Regions from separate parts of the Desulfomicrobium norvegicum genome, predicted to be linked through region 2. Evidence: predicted binding sites of a transcription regulator. Region 2 holds the regulator's gene; each other region holds the start of a gene.
The links. Region 2 encodes sigma-54, which starts transcription at its own class of promoters, with help from an activator protein. Its sites were predicted from a motif close to CTGGCACGGNNNNTGCTT; they were not measured.
Positions count from the first base shown of each region.

Region 1: a site for sigma-54 is predicted at 4,134-4,151, ahead of BMZ24_RS05975 (BMP family protein). Genes of this name have one in related genera too.
Region 3: a site for sigma-54 is predicted at 1,754-1,771, ahead of flgB (flagellar basal body rod protein FlgB). Genes of this name have one in related genera too.
Region 4: a site for sigma-54 is predicted at 2,145-2,162, ahead of BMZ24_RS18600 (glutamine synthetase III family protein). Genes of this name have one in related genera too.

Region 1 is NZ_FOTO01000003.1:33,092-38,794, forward strand. It holds gene BMZ24_RS05960 (ABC transporter permease) at 1-480, opposite strand, end outside; gene BMZ24_RS05965 (ABC transporter permease) at 482-1,531, opposite strand; gene BMZ24_RS05970 (ABC transporter ATP-binding protein) at 1,528-3,057, opposite strand; gene BMZ24_RS05975 (BMP family protein) at 3,102-4,085, opposite strand; gene BMZ24_RS05980 (TRAP transporter substrate-binding protein) at 4,802-5,703, shown strand, end outside.
Region 2 is NZ_FOTO01000023.1:5,426-11,128, forward strand. It holds gene BMZ24_RS18875 (PTS sugar transporter subunit IIA) at 1-256, opposite strand, end outside; gene rapZ (RNase adapter RapZ) at 271-1,158, opposite strand; gene BMZ24_RS18885 (PTS sugar transporter subunit IIA) at 1,183-1,632, opposite strand; gene hpf (ribosome hibernation-promoting factor, HPF/YfiA family) at 1,636-2,178, opposite strand; gene rpoN (RNA polymerase factor sigma-54) at 2,249-3,676, opposite strand; gene lptB (LPS export ABC transporter ATP-binding protein) at 3,783-4,505, opposite strand; gene BMZ24_RS18905 (LptA/OstA family protein) at 4,502-5,014, opposite strand; gene lptC (LPS export ABC transporter periplasmic protein LptC) at 5,030-5,566, opposite strand; gene BMZ24_RS18915 (KdsC family phosphatase) at 5,563-5,703, opposite strand, start outside.
Region 3 is NZ_FOTO01000002.1:75,225-80,927, forward strand. It holds gene hflX (GTPase HflX) at 1-267, opposite strand, end outside; gene BMZ24_RS04350 (IMP cyclohydrolase) at 311-904, opposite strand; gene BMZ24_RS04355 (tetratricopeptide repeat protein) at 1,034-1,591, opposite strand; gene flgB (flagellar basal body rod protein FlgB) at 1,844-2,254, shown strand; gene flgC (flagellar basal body rod protein FlgC) at 2,254-2,691, shown strand; gene fliE (flagellar hook-basal body complex protein FliE) at 2,747-3,070, shown strand; gene fliF (flagellar basal-body MS-ring/collar protein FliF) at 3,095-4,702, shown strand; gene fliG (flagellar motor switch protein FliG) at 4,703-5,703, shown strand, end outside.
Region 4 is NZ_FOTO01000021.1:3,507-9,209, forward strand. It holds gene BMZ24_RS18600 (glutamine synthetase III family protein) at 1-2,073, opposite strand, end outside; gene BMZ24_RS18605 (EAL and HDOD domain-containing protein) at 2,493-3,737, shown strand; gene BMZ24_RS18610 (glycogen/starch/alpha-glucan phosphorylase) at 3,749-5,703, opposite strand, start outside.

The sequences.
Region 1 (5,703 bases), on a different contig from region 2:
GACCAGGACGAAGGCCAGGAGCGTCAGCGCGGTCTGGCTGAAGAGGACCGGGCCGATGAAGGGCAGGCCGGAGAGCAACGGGATGTCCAGCGGCGCGAAGGGGGTGATCTTGGGCGGGGTGGTGACCTGGGGCAGGAGCATGCGGAAGACGAAGGAGCTTAAGCTCGCGCCGAGCATGGTGATGCCGAGGCCGGTGACATGCTGGGAGAGGCCCAGATGCACAGTGAAGACCGCGTGCAGGAGGCCGAGGCACGCGCCGACCATGGCGGCGAAGAGCACGCCGCCCCAGAGGGTTCCGCCCAGGAAGACCCAGGTCCAGCCGGACATGCATCCGGCGGCCATGATGCCCTCGATGCCGAGGTTCAGGACTCCGGCCCGTTCACAGATGAGTTCGCCCATGGTGCCGAAGATGAGCGGGGTAGCCATGCGCACGGTGGCCAGCCAGAATCCGGTTTCGAGAAAAAGGGAGAGGATGTCCATGTTATTTCCAGCGGATGCGGTAGCGGGTCAGAAACATGGCCAGGAGCACCATGAGCAGGCTCACTGCCGTGGTCACGTCCGCGATGTAGTTGGAGATGGTGATGGCGCGGCTCATGGAATCGGCGCCGATGTAGATGACGGCGATGAAGATGGCCGAGAGCACCACTCCGAGGGGATGCAGGGCGGCCAGCATGGCCACGACGATGCCGGAGTAGCCGAATCCCGGGGACAGATCGAGGGTCAGGTAGCCCTTCACGCCGCACAGTTCGCTGACCCCGGCCATGGCGGCGAGTCCGCCGCTCAGGAGCGCGGTGCGGATGATGGTGGCCTGCACGGGCATACCCGCGAAGGTGCTGGCCTTGAGGCTTGCGCCGACCGCCCGGATTTCGAAGCCCCAGATGGTGAAGCGCATCATCCACCAGACCGCCAGGGCGCAGGCCAGGGCCAGGATGAATCCGAGGTGCAGGCTCGACTTGGGGATCAGGATGGGCAGCATGGCCTGGTCGATGACGGGGGCGGCCTGGGGCCAGCCCATGGCCATGGGGTCTTTCCAGGGGCCGAAAACCAGCCAGTTGACGACCAGCAGGACCACGAAATTGAGGAGCAGGGTGGTGACCACCTCGTCGGCCTTGAGGTGCGTCTTGAGCCAGGTCGGGATGAGCAGGAACAGGCCTCCGGCCAGGGCACCGGACAGGAAGAGAAAGGGGATCATGAGCCAGGCGGGCAGGGTGATTATCCCCGTTCCGAGCCAGGTGGCCATGCAGGCCCCGACATAGAACTGGCCTTCGCCGCCGATGTTCCAGAGCTTGGCCCTGAAGGCCACGGCCGCGGCAAGGCCGGTGAAGATGAGCGGGGTGGCGCGGGTCAGGGTCTCGGTCAGGGCGAAGGTTGAACCCATGGCCCCTTTGATGAGGAGCCGCCATGCGCTCAAGGGGTCCGCTCCGGCCCAGAGGATGAGTCCGGAGCAGAGCAGCATGGAACCGAGCACGGCCAGGAGCGGCGCGCCGACTTGCCAGCCGAGGGTTACTGATTCGCGGGGTTCGAATCTCATGCGAACCCCCTGTGGTCGAAGGTTTGGCCGCTCATCATGAGTCCGAGCTTGGCCCGGTCCACGGTGGCCGTGTTTTCCGGAGGGGAAAGACGGCCCTGGTACATGACCTGGATGCGGTCGGAGAGTTGGAAGAGTTCGTCCAGGTCCTCGGAAATGAGGACTACTCCGGCCCCGCGCCGGGCGGCGTCCAGAAGATGCTGGTGCACGGCGGCCGTGGCCCCGACATCAAGGCCCCAGGTCGGCTGGTTGGCCAGGATGAGGTGGGGCCCCTGCGACAGGATCCGGGCCAGGATGAGTTTTTGCATGTTCCCGCCGGAAAGTTTGCGCACCGGGGCGTCCTTGCCAGAGCAGCGGATGTCGAAGACCTCCATGAGCTGCGCGGCCCGGGACGACAGGGCCTTGAAGTTGAGCATGCCGCGCCTGGAGAAACCGGGCAGGCGGTAGATCTCCGTGGACAGGTTTTCCATGACCGTCATGTCCGCAACCAGGCCCGTCCCGGTGCGGTCGTCGGGCACGCGGCCGACGCCGGCTCGGATCATGGCCGCCGGGCTTGGGCGGCTCACGGTCTGCCCGCGCAGCACCACGCTGCCCCCGCTCGGGGCGACAAGGCCGGACAAGAGGTCCGCCAGAAGCGCCTGGCCGTTTCCGGAGACGCCCGCGATGCCGAGGACTTCGTGGGCCTTCACGGAAAGGCACAGTTCGCACAGGCCAGGTCTGCGGTCCGGGGCGTCGGCGCGGACGCGGTCCAGAAAAAGGACCTCCTCGCCGGGCGTGAGCTTGCTGCGTGTGGCCTTCGGGATGTTGGCTCCGACCATGGCCTTGGCCAGTTCCTCGGCGCAGGTCTGTCCGGTGGGAGTCTCAAGCACCACGCGACCATGGCGCAGCACCACGCAGCGGTCGCTGGCGGCCATGACTTCGCGCAGCTTGTGGGTGATGAAGATGACGCTCAGCCCTTGCTCGACGAGACCGCGCAGGGTGGCGAAGAGATGGTCGCTTTCCTGCGGGGTGAGCACGGCAGTGGGTTCGTCGAGGATGAGGATGCGTGCGTCCCGGTACATGACCTTCAGGATTTCGACCCGTTGCCGTTCGCCCACGGACAGGCCGCGTACCAAGGCGTGCGGATTTACGTGCAGTCTGAAGCGGTCCATGAGCGACCCCAGCTTGGCCAGGGCGCGTGCCGAACCCCGGCGCAGCCCCCACAGGGATTCTGTGCCGAGCATGATGTTTTCGAGCACGGTCATGTTTCCGGCCAGGGTGAAGTGCTGGTGGACCATGCCCACGCCCGCTTCGAGCGCGGCCCGGGGCGATCCAGGGGGCAGGGGTTTGCCCTGCACTTCCACGTTGCCGGCGTCGGCCACGTAGTGTCCGAAGAGGATGGACATGAGGGTGGTCTTGCCTGCGCCGTTTTCTCCGAGCAGGGCCAGCATTTCGCCTTGGGCCAGGGTCAGGGAGATGTCGTCGTTGGCTTTGAGCGCACCGAAATTCTTGGTTATGCCGGAAAGTTTCAGCAAAGGTGTGATGGACATGATTGCCGGGAAAAGGGGGCCGAACGGTTTCGGCCCCCTTGGGATCAGAAGGTGGATTTGGGTTCGTCGTCGTTGATTTCGATGACCAGGGTTCCGGCCTTGATGGCGGCTTCGGTCTCGGCGATCTTGGCCTTGACGTCGGCGGGGACCTTGTCCTCGAAGTCGTGGAGGGGCGCCAGGGAGGCTCCGCCCTTGGCCATCATGGTCCATTCCCGATAGTCCTCGGCGGCGAAGGTTCCGGCCTTGACCCGCTCGATGGCGTGGTTCAGGGCCGCTTCCATGTGCCACAGGGCGGAGGTCACGACCACGCCCTGGCCGTTTTCTTCCTTGTTCATGTCATTGACGTTGCCGAAGGCGATGATGCCCTTTTCGCGGGCGGCATCGACCACTCCGGAGCGCTCGGCGTAGAGCACGTCCACGCCGGACTCGACCTGGGCGTAGGCAAATTCCTTGGCTTTTGGCGGATCGTACCAGGAGCCGATGAAGGAGACCTTGAACTGGACGGCCGGATTGACGGCCTTGGCGCCGGCCATGAAGGCGTGAAAGAGGCGGTTCACTTCACCGATGGGGTAGCCGCCGACCATGCCGATCTTGCCCGATTTGCTCATGGAACCCGCGATCATGCCCATGAGGTAGCAGGGCTCGTGGATGTAGTTGTCGAAGACGGACAGATTTGCGCCGTCGGGACCGAAGGTGTCACCCATGAGATAGGCCACGTTCGGGTAATCCTTGGCCACCTTGCGCACGTCGCGGGAGATGCCGAAGGCCTCGCCCACGATGAGTTGCACGCCGGCTTCGGAGTATTCGCGCAGGACACGGATGTAGTCGGTATTGGAGACTTTTTCGCTCCAGACATATTCGATTTCACCGGCCGCTTCGGCCTTTAAAAGAGCCTTGTGCAGGGTCGCGTCCCATTTCTGCTGGATGGGCTGGGTGTAAATGCCCGCGACCTTGATTTTTTCGGCCATGGCCGTGCTGCCCATGAACAATGCCAGGCCGAGCACGGCCAGGAACAGGGTACGTTTCATTTGTGTCCTCGTGTTTCAAGATTGTGTGGAGAAGGGCCAGACCGGTATTAGCAGTATGCATGCCAGAGGATTCAGGCAGGCACGGTGCGCTTTGCGTTCGGTCCGCACCCGGTCCGCGAGAGGTGAAAGACCGGACTTTGTGTCATACGGCTGATGCCCAATGGCGCAACTTTTGTCCATGAAAAAAGGGTATGCGCTGCTCGGAACCGATCGGTTTCGCAGGTATTCGTGGGCGGTACGGGTCAATTCCGAAAATTATTAATTACAAAAATGGATAATTTTTGGTCACAAGTGAAAATGTTGTGCGATTCCGAAAGGATTTTTTTTTCAAAGGGCGGGGAGGGATGTTTTGGCGCTTGTTTTCGGTTCCTCTCGAACCAGTTTCGGGTGTCCCGAGTTGGTGCGCAAAGAGCGTGTATGACAATTTTATTCAATTTTGTAAAATAACATCTTGAAATGTGACTCAATTGGGCAAAAAATACGACATTTATTCTGGAAATACGAGTTTTTTGATAGATTAATAAGTCATTACTTAGCGTAATCATGAGTTAAATTCAAAATTGAAAAGTATTGGCCGAGTTATTGCTTTTTTCAGGTTTGTCAGCAGGGACATGCGCTGACGCAAGCGTCATGAGAATGGAAAGCCATTCATGGAACGCCAAAAAAGCGATAATTTTTGGTTTTTATACAGAAACGGTCAACACGGAGCAGGACTCATGAAAAGAAGAGATTTCGTCAAAATGGCTGGCCTTGGAGCCACGGCCGCTGCGGCATCAACCGTGGTCAACGCGCCTTTTGTGCACGCGTCCAAAAAAACGCCTATCCGCTGGCGTCTTCAGACCTATGCCGGACCTGCCCTGGCCGAGCATGTCATCAAGCCGCAGATCGACGCATTCAACAAGATCGCAAGCGGCGACATGGTCATCGAACTCTATAACGCGGACCAGCTCGTGCCCACGCCCGAACTGTTCAGGGCCATGCAGCGCGGAACCATCGACGCCGTGCAGAGCGACGACGACTCCATCGCCGCGCCCGTCGATGTGGCCGTCTTCGCCGCCTACTTTCCCTTTGCCACGCGCTACTCCCTCGATGTGCCCACCCTTTTCAACCATTACGGATTGAACGAAATCTGGCAGGAGGCCTACAGCGAAGTCAAGGGCGTGACCTGGCTTGGCGCCGGCGCCTGGGACCCGTGCAACTTCGCCACCAAACAGCCCATCCGCTCCCTTGCCGACCTGAAGGGCAAGCGGGTCTTCACCTTTCCCACCGGCGGCAAGTTCATGCAGCGTTTCGGCGTGGTGCCGGTGACCCTGCCTTGGGAAGACGTCGAGGTGGCCCTGCAGACTGGAGAGCTGGACGGCATCGCCTGGTCGGGAATCACCGAGGACTACACCGTGGGCTGGGCCGATGTGACGAAATACTATCTGACCAATAACATAAACGGTGCCTGGGTCGGTTCCTATTTCGCCAATTCCGACAAGTGGGAACAGGTTCCCGAGCATCTGAAGACTCTCTTCAAGGTCACCATGGACAGCTCCAATTACTACCGTCAGCATTGGTACTGGTGGGGAGAGGCACACTACCGCACCAAGGGCGGAAAGCTTGAGCTGACCACCAT
Region 2 (5,703 bases):
CGACCTTGCCCGGCTGGAGCAGAGACAGGCTGATGTTGGACGGTGTACCGCCGAACATGTCGGTCAGGATGATGACACCGTCACCCGTTTCCATCTGCTTGACCGTGTATTTGAGGTCCGAAAGCAGGGCGCTCATTTCCACGGTTCCTTCCACGGCTATGTGGGCGCACTGTTCCTGCGGCCCCAAAATCGTCTGGGCCGCTTCAAGCAGATATTTGCCAAACTGGCCATGGGTCACCACGATCACTCCAACCATTACTCCTCCAAAGATTATCCAAGACTGAAATGCCGATGTTCGACAGATACGTTGAAGCCCTGTTCGCGCAGATGTGCCAGAACGGCCTCGGTCACGGCCACGGACCTGTGGCGGCCGCCCGTGCATCCGAAAGCCATGGTCAGGCGGTAACGCCCTTCCGACGCATAAAGCGGCAGGGTGAAATCAAGAAATTCCAAAAGCCGACGCAGGTATTCGTGCCCGGGGTTGCTGTCCAGCACGTACCGGGCGATGGCTTCGTCTTTTCCGGACATGGGGCGCAGGGCCTCGTCGAAATAGGGGTTGGGCAGAAAGCGCAGGTCCGTGACCATGTCCGCCTCGGCCGGGGCCCCGTACTTGAAGCCAAAAGAGATGAGATGCACACGCATGCCCTGGCTGCGGGAAGAAAGGCTCTCCCACTTGTCCTGAATGACCCGTCTGAGATCGTGCACTGAATAATGCGACGTGTCGATGACCAGATCAGCCTGCGCGCGGATGGGTTCCAGTATTTCCCGCTCCCGTTCCAGCGCCCCCTCCAGTCCCAGGTTGCCCGAGGCCAGAGGATGCGGACGGCGCGTGGTGGCATATCTGCGCAGCAGGATCTGGTTGGAAGAATCCGTGAAAAGGATGGTCGGCCGCACGGAAAACTTCTGGACATCAAGCAGCACTTCCTTCCACTGACCCACGAAGTCGGGCTGGCGCAGGTCCATGCCCATGGCCAGCCCGGGGTAGTCTTTGGCGGAGGAGTTGAAGAACAGTTCGATGAGCGCCGGAGCCATGCGCGCCGGAAGTCCGTCCACGCAGAAGAAGCCCATGTCTTCGAAGACCTTGAGCGCCGTGCTTTTGCCTGAACCGGACATGCCGGAGACAATGACCACGTTTTTCTGTTCAGGTTGAGGCTGCATGGGAGTTCTCCGAATACGTTCTTGCTAGACGGTCTGCAGCAGCTGCCACAACCCGTCCTGACCGGGGGAGTCGGCAAAGGCCTGACGGAACGATCCGTCTTTGAGCAGGCGGGAAACCGTGGCCAGGAGTTTCAAATGCAGGCCCACCACGCTTGAGGGAGCCAGCACCGTGAAAAAGATGCTGGCCGGCTTGTGGTCCAGGCTGGCAAAATCCACGCCTTCGTGGCTGCGGCCGACGATGACCAGAACCTGATCGATGCTGTCCAGCTTGCCATGAGGGATGGCGATGCCGTCTCCGATGCCGGTGGTCCCGAGCATTTCCCGGTCCATGAGGACCTGGGCCACGCGTTTGGGGTCAAGATCGGGATATTTGGCCGACAGCGTCGAAACGAGTTCGGCCAGGACCTCGGTTTTGGTCCTGGCCGAGAGGTCGGAGATGATCAAATCCTTGTCCAGGTATTCAGCAAGCTTCATTCCCTATACCCCGGGGTCGATCAAACCGAAGTCGCCGGTTTTGCGTCGGTAAATGACATTGATCCTTTCGCTTTCGGCGTTGAGGAACACGAGGAATTCGTTGTCCGTGCTTTCAAGCTGCAGCGCGGCTTCTTCAACGATCATGGGTTTGGGCGAGAAGTCGTCGGTCTTTTGGATGACCGGCTTGCGCTTTGCATCCGCGTCGTCCTCGAAACTCCCGGCGTCCATGCGGGTGCTGTCGCTGCCGCCTTTGCGTCGGCTCTTGTCCTTGTCGCGGACCTTGCGCATCTGGGCCTCAAGCTTGTCCCAGACGAGGTCGACGGTGGAGTACATGTCCTCGCTGTCTTCGCGGGCGGAGATATGTACGTTCTTCCCCGTCAGCACTATATCGGCGATATGCCGGAATTTCTCCACTTCGAGATTGACCTGCAGTTCAGCGTCGGGGGTGCCGGCCGTGAATTTGGCGAGCTTGCCGAAGCGGTCTTTGGCGTATTTGCGCAGATGGTCGGAAGGATCGAAGTTTTTGAAATTGAAGGTAATCCTCATGGAAGCCTCCTCGATTGTTGAGGGTCAGCCCTTTTTGCCGTCCGGAAGGGGCGGCCCAAAGGGCGGGATGTCAAAAAACCTGTTTGCGCTTGGATGAGGAATCGATCCCCAGCACTGCGCGATATTTGGCCACTGTTCGCCGGGCGATGTTCACGTCCAGCCGTTCTTTCAGCACCGCGGCGATTTTTTCGTCGCTGTAGGGGTGCTTCGGGTCTTCCTCGCTGACCATTTTCTTGATGATGGCCTTGACCGATTCGGATCCGACCTGAGTTCCATCATCCATTTCCAGCGCGGAATTGAAGAAAAATTTCAGTTCCACGATGCCGTGCGGGGTGGCCACGTATTTGTTCGTGGTGATCCGGCTGACCGTGGATTCGTGCATTTCAATGTCGTCGGCCACATCCTTGAGGATGAGCGGTTTGAGCTTGGTCACGCCGTGTTCGAAAAACCCCCGCTGAAACCTGACAATGCTTTCAACCACTTTGTATAATGTTCTTTGCCTTTGGTGCAAGCTCTTCATGAGCCACATGGCAGAGCGCATCTTGTCATGCAGGTATTCACGGTCCGGGCCTTTGACCGCGAGGTGCATGTCGTCCATGTAGTAGGGGCTCAGCTGCAGCTTGGGCAGGCCGTCGTCGTTCATGACGATGACGAAATCCCCTTCGTATTCGTACACGAAGACATCCGGGCTGACATATATGGTGCTCTCGCTGCCGTAACTGGCTCCCGGCATGGGGTCCAGGGACTGGATTATGTCCAGATAGGCCTTGAGGTCCTCCATCTGAATCTTGAACTTGCGCAGGAGCGGTTTGTAGCGTCGCTTCTCGATGTCTTCGAGATGATCCCCCACCAGGGAAAGCAGGATGGGATCGTCCTGGCCCAGCATTTCCAGCTGGATGAGCAGGCATTCCCGTGGAGACCGCGCGGCCACGCCCACGGGATCGAAGCGCTGCAGACGATGCAGCATGGACTCCACCAGGGCCAGGGGAGAGAGCGTCTCGGAGGCGATGTCCTCGGCGGTGCTCATCAGGTAGCCTTGGGAATCGAGGTTGCCGATGATGGCCTCGCCGATCATCTCCTCTTCTTCGGTGATGTTGGACAGACACAGCTGCCACAGCAGATGACCGTCCAGGGAGGGCTTGCCCGAGAGCCTGGCCTCGTAGGACATCATCTCCTCCAGGGCCTCGGTCTCCTTGAACTGCACTTGCTTGGCGGTGCTTGAAAAATCGCCGAGGTAGTTTTCCCAGTCCGCGTTGCGCATCAGTTCCGCGTCTTCGTAGGAGACTTCCGGGCGTGTTTCGGCCGGAGCCTGGATTTCGTGCTCCTCGGAAATTTCCTTGACCCCCTCCTCAAGCATAGGGTTCTCAAGCAGCTCCTGCTGAACGGCTTCGAGAAGCTCGAATCTGGAGAGCTGAAGCAGCTTGATGGCCTGCTGCAGCTGCGGTGTCATGACTAGCTGCTGCGTCAGCTTGAGGTTTTGTCGGAGTTCAAGGCCCATAATTGATTTGGTTTCACCGTGTCAGAGGATTGCAGGCTAAAAAACTACCCAGTAACGAATCTGCCATAAAGCTTAGGCCCTGGCAATCCTTGGAAAATCGTGTCCGCTAGAGGCTGAATCCTTCACCGAGGTAAACCTTGCGCGCACCCGGGTCGGCGACGATCTCTTCCGGGCTGCCGTTCAGGATGATGCGGCCGTCGTGGACAAGGTATGCACGGTCGCAGATCTGGAGCGTTTCGCGAACATTGTGGTCGGAGATGAGCACGCCGATGTTCTTGTCACGAAGGTCCCGGATGATGGCCTGGATGTCGTCCACGGCCAGGGGATCGATGCCGGCGAAGGGTTCGTCCAGGAGGATGAATTTCGGATTCTGGATCAGGGCGCGGGCAATTTCCAGCCTGCGGCGTTCTCCGCCGGACAGAAAGGCGGCCAGCTGCCCTTCAAGGCGGGTGATCCCCAGTTCATCGAGCAGCCTGTCCGCCGTGCGCTTTTGCTCTTCCCGCGAGAATCCCGAAAATTCGAGAATCAGTTGCAGGTTCTGACGCACGGTCAGTTTGCGAAAGATGGAGCTTTCCTGCGGCAGATAGCTCATGCCCGCGCGGGCCCGTCTGTGCAGGGGCCAGCGGGTTATGTCCTGGCCGTCCAGAAGGACCTGCCCTCGCGTGGGCCGCACGATGCCCGCGAGCATGTAGAATGTGGTCGTCTTGCCTGCCCCGTTGGGCCCCAGGACGCCAACCACTTCGCCCTGGCTCACGTCAAGTTCAATGTCGCGCACGACATCCCTGGCTCCGTAGCGCTTGGCCAGATTCTGCCCGGTCAGGGTGGTCACTGCCCAAGCCCCTGCTTGCCGGCGGGAGTGTTGAAGATGGCCTCGACCCGTCCCTTGCCGCCCAGTACTTCGCTGCGGTTTTCCTTGATGTAGAGCTTAATGACCTCGCCCTGGATCTTGTTGGCGCCTTCCATGAGCATGGGGCTGTCTTCCATGGTCAGAAGGTCCTTGTCGGCTTCATAGGTGGCCTTTCCGCAGGTGCCGGTGCGACCCTTGTCCGCTTTTATGCGCACGTTGCCCTTGGCGATGATTTTCTTGATGGCTCCCTGCTCGTCGGGCACGCCCTGGGTGGCGTTCTTGGCGCCGTCCTTTTTTTCCAGCAGCACGGTCAGCGTGTCGGACCAGAGCTGGATGTCCTGGCGAATGACGTACACGGAGCCGGTGAAGATCACCTGGTCCCCTTTCTGGGTGTAGGTCATGGTGTCGGAAGTGATCTTGACCGGGACGGTCTCGGCCGCCCAGAGAGGCGTCGCACAGGCGAGGAAGAGAAGAAGTATGAGTGAACGCATTTGGTAACCCGCTTGTCAGTTCATGATGACCTGGACGTTGCCTTGGGCCAGGAAGTCCCCTGTGTCCAGAAAATATGTCAGGGTGTCCGAGCGGCCCTGCATGGATTCGCCAGTCAGTTCAACCGTGCCGCCGAGAACGAGTGTCCGGTTTTGTCCTGTGTAGTCAAGGGTCTCGGAGCGCATCACGTATTGGCCCTGGGTGCCGTTGACCCCGTCCCACATTCTGGCCCGGTCCTCTTTTTGCCAGACCTGGCCCCTGGGCGCCCGAACCTCGATGGGTTCCCCGCCTTCCTCGCCCCAGTAGACGATGATCGGGGCGGCGAGGGTGAGTTCATCGCCGTTTTCGGAGTAGTCGGCGCCGGTGGCGCTGAGGTTCCAGAGCTTCTTGCCGTCCTTGCCCTGGCTCAGGTTCACGCCTTTGAGGCTCAAGTCCACATCCAGATTCCGGATCGTCGGGTTGTCCAGGCGCTCGGGCCAGAGCAGCCGTTTTCCGAGCATTGCGATTCCAGCCAGAACGACAAGGGTCAAAAGCCCGACCAGCAGCCGCTTCATTCCCGGACCCAGTCCTGCCAAAGAGCTTCGAGTTTGCCCTGGGCGCGCAGGATGAAATCTATGGCTTCGCGCACGGCGCCCTGGCCGCCCATGGATCTGGTTGTCCAGGCCGCGAGCTTGAGTATCTCGGGGCGGGC
Region 3 (5,703 bases), on a different contig from region 2:
AAGCCGGGAGTCGGCCTGACGATGGCGCGACAGCTCGGGGATCAGGATGCCGTCCTGCTCTCCGACCAGTACCATGACCGGCACGCCCTTGCGGTTTATGAGCACGCCGATCTGACGGCTGACGCCCCTGCTCAGGATGGCCAGCTCCCGGGCCTGGTCGGGGGTGAACCCGCCCTGGTCGGGAAAGCGTCTGTTGTAGAGCCGGGAAATGGCCGTGATCTGGCTGGGTTTGAGGCCGGTCAGGTTGCCGAGTGGTTTTGATGCTATGGTGTTCTCTCCGTGGCCGGTGTGAGCCGGCCGGGCCGCTCCGTCAGGAGCGGCTCAGGTACTCGGTGATCATGCGGTCGTATTCCGAAGTCAGGGCAAAGGTCGCCACGGCCATGCGCTTGCGGAAGTCCAGGGACAGGGAACCGCCGTTGCTCTTCATCTCCTGCATGCATTCGGCATAGTAGGACGGATCAGGAATGACGGCCACGGAATGAAAGTTCTTGGCCGAGGCGCGCAGCATGGTCGGTCCGCCGATGTCGATCTGTTCCACGGCCTGCTTGTCTTCCAGGGTCTGGCGCACGGCTTCGGCAAAATTGTAGAGATTGACGCAGATCAGATCGAAGGGAGACAGCCGAAGGTCCTTCAGGGTCTGCATATGGGTGGAATCGTCCTTGTCGGCCAGGATTCCGGCGTGCACGTGCGGATGCAGGGTCTTGACCCGGCCGCCCAGAATCTCCGGAAAACCGGTCACGTCGCTAACGGAACGGACTTTGAGGCCCGCCTGGACGAGCTTCTTGCGGGTGCCCCCGGTGGAAACGAGCTCCACTCCCTGCTCTTGCAGAAAACGGGCAAAGTCATCAAGGCCTGATTTATCTGTGACGCTCAGGATGGCCCGGCGAATCGGCAACATGTTCATGGTGTCCCCCTCTCAAAAGAATGTTCGCCGTGCACTGCCACCTTTGATCGCAATATGCAATAACACAGGCAGGCCGAATCCCGGATCGCCGGGATTGGGCCTGCCTTGAGGGAGGGGAACGAAAACGTTCTAAAGCTGGGCCAGAAGTTCGTTCGCCGACGCGTTGCCGGGGTCCAACTCCAAAAGCCGATGCAGATGCGCCTTGGCCTCGTCCTTGCGGCCGCAGGACACAAGGCAACCGCTCAAGGCATAGCGGACTTCGCTCTTGCCCGGATTGATCTCCAGATGCAGCTCAAGGGGGGCGATGGCCTCTGCGGTGCGCCCGAGCACATGCGAAACCTGAACCAGTCCGAAAAGAGCGACGATGTTTTCAGGATTGAGCCCGAGGGCCTTCTGATACAGCTCGAACGCCTTGTCTTCCTGACCCTGCTGGGCGCTGATGAGCGCTATCCCGGCAATGGACTTGTCCGAAGATGCGATATCGTCGGCCTTTTGATACATGGTCAAGGCCTGATTCAGGTCCCCGCGCTGCACCGCAATGGTCGCCAGGCCCAGATACGGATCCGGGTGGACGCCGTTGCTGCTTGCGGCTTTCTGGTAATAACTCTCGGCCTTGTCCAATTCACCCATGAAAAGATAACATTCGCCAAGTTCCTTGTTGATTTCATAATCCAGATGCGAACTCATGGTTCCTCCTCCTTGTCGGCAAATCTAGTATGCGTTGACTGTCTGCCAACGGCTTAGCAACTTTGGTGCCACACCTCTCACCACTCAGCAAAACTTCTCCCCGAACATGCCTCTCTCCTGACAACATGATGATTTTAAATATCATATTGCCTTCTGCGCAATCTGGAATGGTCATTGCAAACCAGACCTCGTCAGCATCCCGGCTCTGTCTCAAGATGAAAAACAAAAGCCGGTATGACAAGGGGTTATCGAATGAAAAGCTTGTTTCCCGATCACATTGATCTGACGGCCAAGGTCATGGATTTTCAGCTGCAGCGTCAAAACATCGTCAGCACCAACCTGGCGAACATCAACACGCCCGGCTACAAGGCCCGCACTCTGGAGTTTGAAAAAGACCTCCAGGCCGCCCTCGGCCTTTCCGAGACCGGAGCCGTGGCCCGCACGCATCCGGACCACTTCCCTCTCGCCTTCGCCGCCGACTCGGCCGAGGCCAGCGTGACCAAATCCTTGACGCCGCGAGTAGTGCAGGGCGTGGACAACGTGGACCTGGACAAGGAGATGGCCGCCATGGCCAAGAACAACCTCCTTTACAACACGCTTGCGACGGTGATGCAGAAAAGCCTCACCGGCCTGAAGCAAACCATCGCTGACGGAGGCAAATAATGGACTTCATGACCGCCATCGATGTCGGGGCGTCCGCGCTCAAGGCCGAACGCACCCATTTGAACGTCATCTCCATGAACCTGGCCAACGCCAAGACGACCAGAACCGCGGACGGCGGACCGTACCGCCGCAAGGAAGTCGTTTTCAAGGAAACCGAAGTGCAGAGCCCCTTCTCCAAGGCCATGAACTCGGCCCTGGATCAGGACGTCAAAGGGGTCAGGGTCGAATCGGTCCAGAACGACCGGCGGCCGCTCAAGCAGGTCTACGAGCCGGGGCACCCGGACGCCGACGAGGAAGGCTACGTCAGCTATCCGGACATCAACGTGGTGGAGGAGATGACCAACATGCTCTCGGCCATGCGCGCCTACGAGGCCAACGTTTCAACCATAACCACGTCCAAGAGCATGTTTTCCAAGGCCCTTGAAATCGGACGTTAGCCCGGACCATGACCCGGACCGGATAAAGTAGCAGACACAGACAAGGAGAAATTCCATGGCGGTATCACCCTTGGCCATCAAGGCCTATTCGGCGGCAAGCGAGCTTTTGAGCAACCCCAAAAGCATCGACGCCAAGAACACGTCCACCAAGGAAGCAACCCAGTCCTTTGCCCAGACCATCGAAGAGTCCCTGGCCAAGGTCAATGAAATGCAGGGGGAAAAATCGCTCATGATCCAGGATTTTGTCTCGGGCAAAAACCAGAACGTGCATGAGCTCATGATCACCCTGCAAAAGGCCGGACTGGCCATGGACATGACCTCCGCCGTCCGCAACAAGGTCATGCAGGCTTATCAGGAAATAATGCGCATCCAGTTCTGATTCTAATACACGCGAGGATTCACCATGCCCCCCTTTCTGCAAAGCACCCTGGCCAAGGCCACGGACTTCTGGACCGATAAATCCCTGGCCCAGCGCATCCTCCTCGGAGGATTGCTGGTCTCGCTCCTGATCGCGTTCTTCGCCATGATCTTCTGGATGAACAAGGTCGACTACAGGGTCCTGTACAGCAATCTGTATCAGGAAGACGCGTCCAGCGTGGTGAGCTACCTGCAAAAGGAAAAAATCCCCTACCGGATCACCGATTCCGGAACCACCATCATGGTTCCAGGGGACATGGTCTACGAAGCGCGGCTCAAACTTGCCGGCGAAGGCTCCCTGCATGGTCAGGGCATCGGCTTCGAGCTCTTCGACGAGAACAAGATCGGCCAAACCAACTTCGTGCAGGGCATCAACTACCAGCGCGCCCTCCAGGGCGAGCTGTCCCGCACCATCTCCGAGCTTTCCGAGGTGGAGAGCGCCCGCGTGCACCTGGTGCTGCCCAACAAGAGCCTCTTCGTCGAGGAACAGGCCCCGCCCTCCGCGGCCATCATGCTCAAGCTCAAGGGCGGCCGCAGCCTGGGAGCGCAGCAAGTGCAGGCCATCGTCAACCTCGTCTCCACCAGCGTCGAGGGCATGACCACCGAACACATCACCCTTGCCGACAGCCGGGGCAAGATCCTCTATGAACCCAAGGCGGACACGGATTTCACGGGTTTGAGCTCGACCCAGCTTGAATATCAGATGAGCATGCAGCGCAGCCTGGAGCAGCGCATCGAACAGCTTCTGGTGCCCATCGTCGGCCCCGGACGCGTCATCGCCCGCGTCAATGCCGATCTCGACTTCGATCGCACGACCATCCGCAAGGAAATCTTCGACCCCAAGTCCGCCGTGGTCAGGAGCGAGATCAGAAACGAAGAGGAAAGCAAGGGTTCGGCCAATGTCGACGGCGGCACCCCCGATCCCAATTACCAGGGCGAGAACGACGGCATGGCCTCCGGCACGGCGCAGGAAAGCACCCGCACTTCCTCCACCACGAATTTCGACATCAACAAGGAAGAGCAGCAGATCATCTCCCAGGTCGGGAGCATCAAGCGTTTAAGCGTTGCCGTTCTCGTCGACGGCAAGTACACTCAGCAGCAGGACGGGACGTACGCCTTCGAGCCGCTCAATGCCGAGCAGATGGAACAAATCCGCCAGCTCAGCCAGCGCGCCGTCGGCTTCGACGACACCCGCGGCGACGCCATCGAGGTCTCCTCGATCTCCTTTGGCGAGCCCATGGGAGCCGAACAGGCCCCGCTTCTGGATGTGGCCTCGCGCTACTTCCAGCTTCTGGGCAAGCCGCTCCTGAACACACTCATCATCCTCCTGTTCCTGCTCTTCGTGGCGCGCCCCGTGGTCCTGGCCCTGATCCGCCCGAAGGTCGAAAAGCCCACCGTGCAGACGTCCGACGAACTGGGCGCGGCCCAGGAACTCATGGCTCTGACCGAAGGATTGAACGAAGAGGACATGGCGGCCGTGGACGCCGTCAAACGTATCGAAAACGCCAAGCACCTCGCACAGCAGCTTGTCGAGCAGAACATGGATCAGGCCGTCATGATCATGCGCCAATGGATGACTCAGGGAGAAGCATAAGTGGCAGCACCTACTGGAAAACTGACCGGGCCGCAGAAGACGGCCATCCTTATCCTGGCCCTTGGCGACGCGTTTGCCTCCGAGGTCTTCAAGAAGTTCGAACGCGCCGAGATCACGGCCGTATCACGGGCCATGGCCAAGCTCGATACCGTGAACAAGGAACAGGCCGAGGAAGTGCTGAAGGAGTTCAACCAGGCCATGACCATCGGCAAGGAGATGCTCTACGGCGGCCCGGAACAGGTGCGCAAGATGATTTCCTCGAACCTCGATTCCGACACGGCGCGCTACATCCTGGACGAGCTTGATTTCGATTCCGGGCCCGTGCCCTTCAAGGAGCTTGGCAACGTCAGTCCCAAGATTCTGGCCCAGATCCTGCGCAATGAGCATCCCCAGACCCTGGCGCTGATCCTGGGGCACCTGCCATCCGATAGCGCGGGGAATCTCCTGCAGAACATGGCCCCCGGAGTGCGGGCCGAAGTACTCATCCGCCTGGCCAAGCTCGAAGCCGTGGCCGAAGAAATGCTGGTCGAGGTCGATCGGGTCCTGCAAAGCCAGCTCATCGCCATCGGCGGCAAGGAAGGCCGCAAGGTCGGCGGCGTCAATTCCGTGGCGGAAATCCTCAACGCCATCGACCGGGCCACGGAAGAGGAAATCATGGCCGACATCGAGGAAGAGAGCGCGCAGCTGGCCGAAGAGATCAAGCAGCTCATGTTCGTCTTCGAGGACATCACCAAGATCGACGACCGCGGCATCCGCGAAGTTCTGAAGGAAATCAGCAACGAGGACCTGACCATGTCCCTGAAGACCGCGCCGGAGGAACTGCGCGAGAAGTTCTTCAAGAACCTGTCCGAACGCGCGGGCAACATGATCCGCGAGGATCTGGAAATCATGGGACCGGTCAAGCTGTCCGAGGTCGAGGCCGCGCAGCAGAACATCGTCAAGCAGGTAAGACGCCTGGAGGCCGAAGGCCGCATCGTCATCGCCGGCAGCGGAGGCGAAGT
Region 4 (5,703 bases), on a different contig from region 2:
GGTCTTGTAGAAGTAGTTGGCGTGCTCCAGGGTGGAGTTGCCCTTGTCGCCTTCAAGCAATGCCTCAAGTTCGTAGGTGACCTTCTGCATGCCGCGCAGGTTGGCGGTCAGCTGATCCAGCGTGGTGGTGCCGAATTCCTTGCCGATGGCCTGGAGGTTGGCGCAGGCCGTGGCCAGTTCGCTCTGGTAGCGGAAGGAAGCCGGGAAGATGACTGTCTTGGACATGCGCAGCATCAGGTTGGCTTCGGTCTCGATGGTCTTGCAGTACTGCTCCAGGTAGATCTCTTCGCGGGAGCGCAGTTCGGCTTCGGTCAGAACGCCGTACTTGGTGAAGAGCTCGATGGTCGAGGGGATGGACAGCATGGGCAGGGCATCGGGGGTGGCCTTCAGGTTGGCCAGGCCGCGCTTTTCGGCTTCCTGATGCCATTCCTCGGAGTATCCGTCGCCGTTGAAAATGACCTGATCATGTTCGACCATGATCTTCTGCAGGAGATTCTGCACGGCTTCATTGAGCTTGGTCTTCTTGCCGCCGGTGGCCTTTTCGAGCTCCGTTGCGATGTAGTCCAGGGACTCGGACATCATGGTGTTCAGGGCCACCTGCGAACCGGCGATGGACATGGAGGAACCCACGGCGCGGAATTCGAAGCGGTTGCCGGTGAAGGCGAAGGGGCTGGTGCGGTTGCGGTCGCCCGGATCCATGGGCAGGGGCGGCAGCGTATCCACGCCGATGTTCATGACGCTCTTCTTCTTGGAGCTCTTGACCTCGCCCTTCTTGAACTGCTCGAAGACGTCGGTCAGCTGCTCGCCGAGGTACACGGACATGATGGCCGGCGGGGCCTCGTTGGCACCGAGACGATGATCGTTGGAGGCGCTGGCCACGGTGGCGCGCAGCAGCGGACCGTACTTGTGCACGGCGCGGATGGCGGCGGCGCAGAAGACCAGGAACTGGGCGTTTTCATGCGGCGTGTCGCCGGGATCGAAGAGGCAGCCGACTTCATCGTTGCCGATGGAATAATTGAGGTGCTTGCCCGAACCGTTGATGCCGGCGAAGGGCTTTTCGTGCAGCAGGCAGACCATGCCGTAACGCTTGGCCACGCTGCGCAGCACGGTCATGACCAGCTGGTTGTGGTCCGTGGCCAGGTTGCCCTGCTCGTAGATGGGCGCGATTTCGAACTGGCTGGGGGCCACCTCGTTGTGACGGGTCTTGACCGGCACGCCAAGCTTGAACAGTTCGCGGTCCACTTCCATCATGAAGGACATGACGCGGCGCGGGGTCACGCCGAAATACTGGTCCTCGAACTCCTGGCCCTTGGGCGGCTTGGCGCCGAAGAGGCTGCGACCGGCGATGAGCAGGTCGGGACGCGCGAAGATGAAATTGCGGTCGATGAGAAAATATTCCTGCTCGGGTCCGGCGTAGCTGGTCAGGGGCAGCTTGGTCTCGACGCCGAACAGCTTCAGCACGCGCTTGGCCTGCTTGTTCAGGGCCTGCATGGAACGCAGCAGCGGAGTTTTCTTGTCCAGTGCCTCGCCGGTCCAGGACACGAAAGCCGTGGGAATGCACAGGAAGGTTCCGTTGGGGTTCTCAAGGATGTAGGCCGGGCTGGTCACGTCCCAGGCGGTGTAGCCGCGTGCTTCGAAGGTGGCGCGCAGACCGCCGGAAGGAAAGCTGGAGGCATCGGGCTCGCCCTGGATGAGCATCTTGCCGCTGAATTCGGCCACTGCTCCGCCCATCCCGTCGGGGGTCAGGAAGGAGTCGTGCTTCTCGGCGGTCAGGCCGGTCAGGGGATAGAAGACGTGGGTGAAATGGGTGGCGCCCTTCTCGATGGCCCAATCCTTCATGGCGTTGGCCACAACATCGGCCACGGAAGCGTCAAGCTTCTCGCCCAGTTCGATGGTCTTCTTCAGGGATTTGTAGACGGTTTTCGGCAGGCGTTCACGCATGACCTTGTCGTTGAACACGTTGCTTCCAAACATTTCCGTCAGGGAAGTTTCGCTGAAATTCAGGGGCGCATGCATGGGTTTGTAGTCGGTGATTGCCTTGATGGCGTCCCTGCGGGCCGTGAGTCCGTTCATGATATCCTCCAGGACAAGTTGATGTATGCTTTTATTGCTACGTTGATCCGTGATTACAATTGCAAGGCATAAAGCAATTCAGATGCCATTAGCGTAACATATTGAAATATATAAGCACCATGAATTTCAGAAGTAAATAGATTACATTTTTGAAATATGCAATCCCGGCAATCCGGAATTAATTCGGAATTAAATTACAATTTTGCAAAACAGCCCGCCACGCCGCCATCCCCGGCCATGGCGCACCCTGCCTTGCATGGCGCGTATGGCTCCCGGGACAAGGCAATCCGCGACGTCCGCCTCGCGCGAATCATGCACATAAATGTCAACACGGATTTGAACCAGGCAAATAAGAGTTCAAAATTGTGCAGTGTTCTGCTAGTTTCAGGGCAATCCTCAATTCCAACCCGGAGCCGCCCATGCCCGCAGCCGTTCCCAACGCCACCAACCTTCATCTGCTGTCTCGATATCCGATCTTCACCGCCGCCAAGACAGTGTGGGGGTACGAGATCCAGGCCACCGCGAGCATTGTCCCGGACCAGCCTCTGGACCCGGATCGGGCCAACGTCGGAGCCACGGTCATCGCCGGTGATTACATCGGCCTGAACACCATCCTGGCCCGCAACAAGAAAATGCTCCTCTCCTACACCCGGGACCAGCTTCAAAAGCAGATCCCCTACGCCTTTCCGGCTCAGTCGTCCGCCATCCTGATCAGTCCGGATTTTCAAAACGATCCTGACCTGCTCCCGGCGCTAAGGCAGATGGCGGCGGACGGGCACACCATCGCCCTGGAATGGAATGCCGGGGTCACCCCCCTGCCCCCCCTCATGGAACTGGCCGACGTGATCTGTCTTGGCGCCCCGGACATGGCCGAAGAGCTTGCAAAAATCCCCCTGGCCGCCAAGACCGTGATCGTGCGCAACGTGACCACCCGCGAGGAGGTCGAACAACTGCAAAAACTGGGCGTTTCCCTTTTTCAGGGGCGCTTCTTCAAGACCGCCGAGATCATTCCGGGCAAGAAGCTGTCCTCACACCAGAATTCGCGCCTGCAGATTCTGCGCGTCATCGAAGCCGAATCACCCGATCTGGACCAGCTGGCCCAGACCATCCAGGCCGACGTGAGTCTTTCCTACCGACTGCTCACCTATCTCAACTCCCCGACTTTCGGGTTCATGCGCAAGATCGATTCCATCCGCCAGGCCATCGCGCTTCTGGGCTGGATCAACGTGCGCAATTGGCTGCGCGCCGTGCTGCTGGCGGACATCGCGCAGGGCGAGGAACAGACCGAACTTTTGCACCTTTCGCTGTGGCGGGGAAAATTCCTGGAACAGACCGTGGCCGGTCACGACTACTGGGACTTCAAGCCCGACGAGATGTTTCTTTTGGGCATGTTTTCCCTGCTCGACGCCATCCTCGGAATTCCCATGGCCGACGCCCTGGCCTTTCTGCCCCTGAACGACGCGCAGAAAAAAGCCCTGCGCGGCGAGAGCACCACGGAATACATGCCGCTGCTCACGCTCATGCTCGCGTTCGAGGACCAGGGGGAAGATGCTCCGGACAGGATCCTCATGGACCTGAACCTTGAGCGAGAAACAATGCAGCGACTGCATCGCGAGGCAGGCGCCTGGGCTTCCTCCATTCTGGAGATCGGCCAGGGCGCCTGACGACCCGGAGTTTATGTCAGGGGCGAAACCTTCCAGATGTTCCGCGCATACTCCATGATGGCGCGGTCGCTGGAGAACTTGCCCATGTTGGCCGTATTCAGGATGGACATGCGCGTCCACAGGGCAGGGTCCTCGTAGCACTTCGAGACCCTGGCCTGCTCCGCCACGTATTTCGCGTAATCGGCCAGGACCAGATAATAGTCGCCGTGGGCCAGGAGCGAATCGACAATGGGTCTGAACAGGCTTGGCGCCTCCGGCGAGAAGAATCCGGTGGAGATCATGTCCAGCGCCTTCTTGAGCTCGATGTTGCTTTCGTAGATCTGCACGGGATCGTAGCCCCCGGAATGCAGCCGATGCACGTCCTCTTCGGTGTGTCCGAAGAGGAAGAAGTTGTCCTCCCCCACCACTTCCCTGATCTCTATGTTGGCCCCGTCCAGGGTGCCGATGGTCAGCGCTCCGTTGAGGGCGAACTTCATGTTGCCGGTGCCGGATGCTTCCATGCCCGCCGTCGAAATCTGCTCGGACAGATCCGCGGCCGGGATGAGTTTTTCCGCCTGCGACACACAGTAGTTGGGCAGGAAAACGACCCGCAGCTCGTTGCCCACGGCGGGATCGCCGTTCACGGCCTGACCCACGGCGTTGATGAGCTTGATGATGAGCTTGGCCTGCAAATAGCCCGGCGCGGCCTTTCCGGCAAAGAACAGCGTGCGCGGAACATGATGCGCGACGCTTCCCGAGCGGATGCGGTTGTAGATGGTGATGACGTGCAAAACGTTCAGAATCTGCCGCTTGTACTCGTGGATGCGCTTGATGTGCATGTCAAAAAGCGTGGCCGGGTTGATGCCTACGCCAAGCTTGCGCAGAACGTAGCGGGCCAGGAGTTTCTTGTTGCGCTTGCGCACTTCCTGCCAGCGCTGCTGGAATTCGGGATCGTCGGCGTAGGCGGCCAGCTCGGACAGATGCGACAGGTCATGAATCCACTCGTTCCCGATGACGGAGCCGATCAGTTCGGACAGGGCCGGATTGGCCTGCATCAGCCAGCGCCGGGGCGTGATGCCGTTGGTCACGTTGGTGAACTTGCCGGGATAAAGGTTGTCGAAATCCTTGAACAGCCGCGCCTTGAGAATCTTTGAATGCAGCTCGGCCACACCGTTGACCGTGTGGCTGCCGATGATGGCCAGATGGGCCATGCGCACCTGCTTGCCGTCGTCCTCGGCGATCAGGGACAAGGACCTCAAAAGATCGACGCGACCCGGAAAGCGTTTGCCCACATCGTCCAGGAAACGACGATTGATCTCGAATATGATCTGCAGATGCCGTGGCAGCATGCGCCCGATGAGTTCCACGGACCATGTCTCCAGGGCCTCCGGCAGGACGGTGTGATTGGTGTAGGAGAATGTCTTCTGGCAGATGGTCCAGGCCGTCTCCCAGGTCAGGGCCTCGTCGTCGACCAGGATGCGCATGAGCTCCGCGATGCTGATGGCCGGGTGGGTGTCGTTGAGCTGCACCGCGACCTGATCCGGAAAGCAGTCGAAAGAGGAGTAGTTGTTCTTGCGGAAACGCCGCAGGATGTCCTGGAAGGTCGCGGCCACGAAGAAATACTGCTGTCGCAGCCTGAGCTCCTTGCCGCGCGGGCTGGTGTCGTTGGGGTAGAGAACCTTGGAGATGTTTTCGCTCTCGACCTTGGACTGGACCGCGCCGATGTAATCGCCCCGGTTAAAGTGTTCGAGTTCGAAATCCCGGGTGGAGATGGCCTTCCACAGGCGCATGTTGGTCACGTGACCGTTCTGATGACCTGGAACCATGATGTCGCAGGCCATGGCCATGACCGACTCCGTGTCCACCCAGCGAAAACGCTCGTGCCCGGCGCTGTCCTCGTAGGCCTCGCTACGCCCGTAAAAATTGATCAGGAACATGAAATGCCCGCGCCGAAGCACCCAGGGGGAATCCTGGCGCAGCCAGTTGT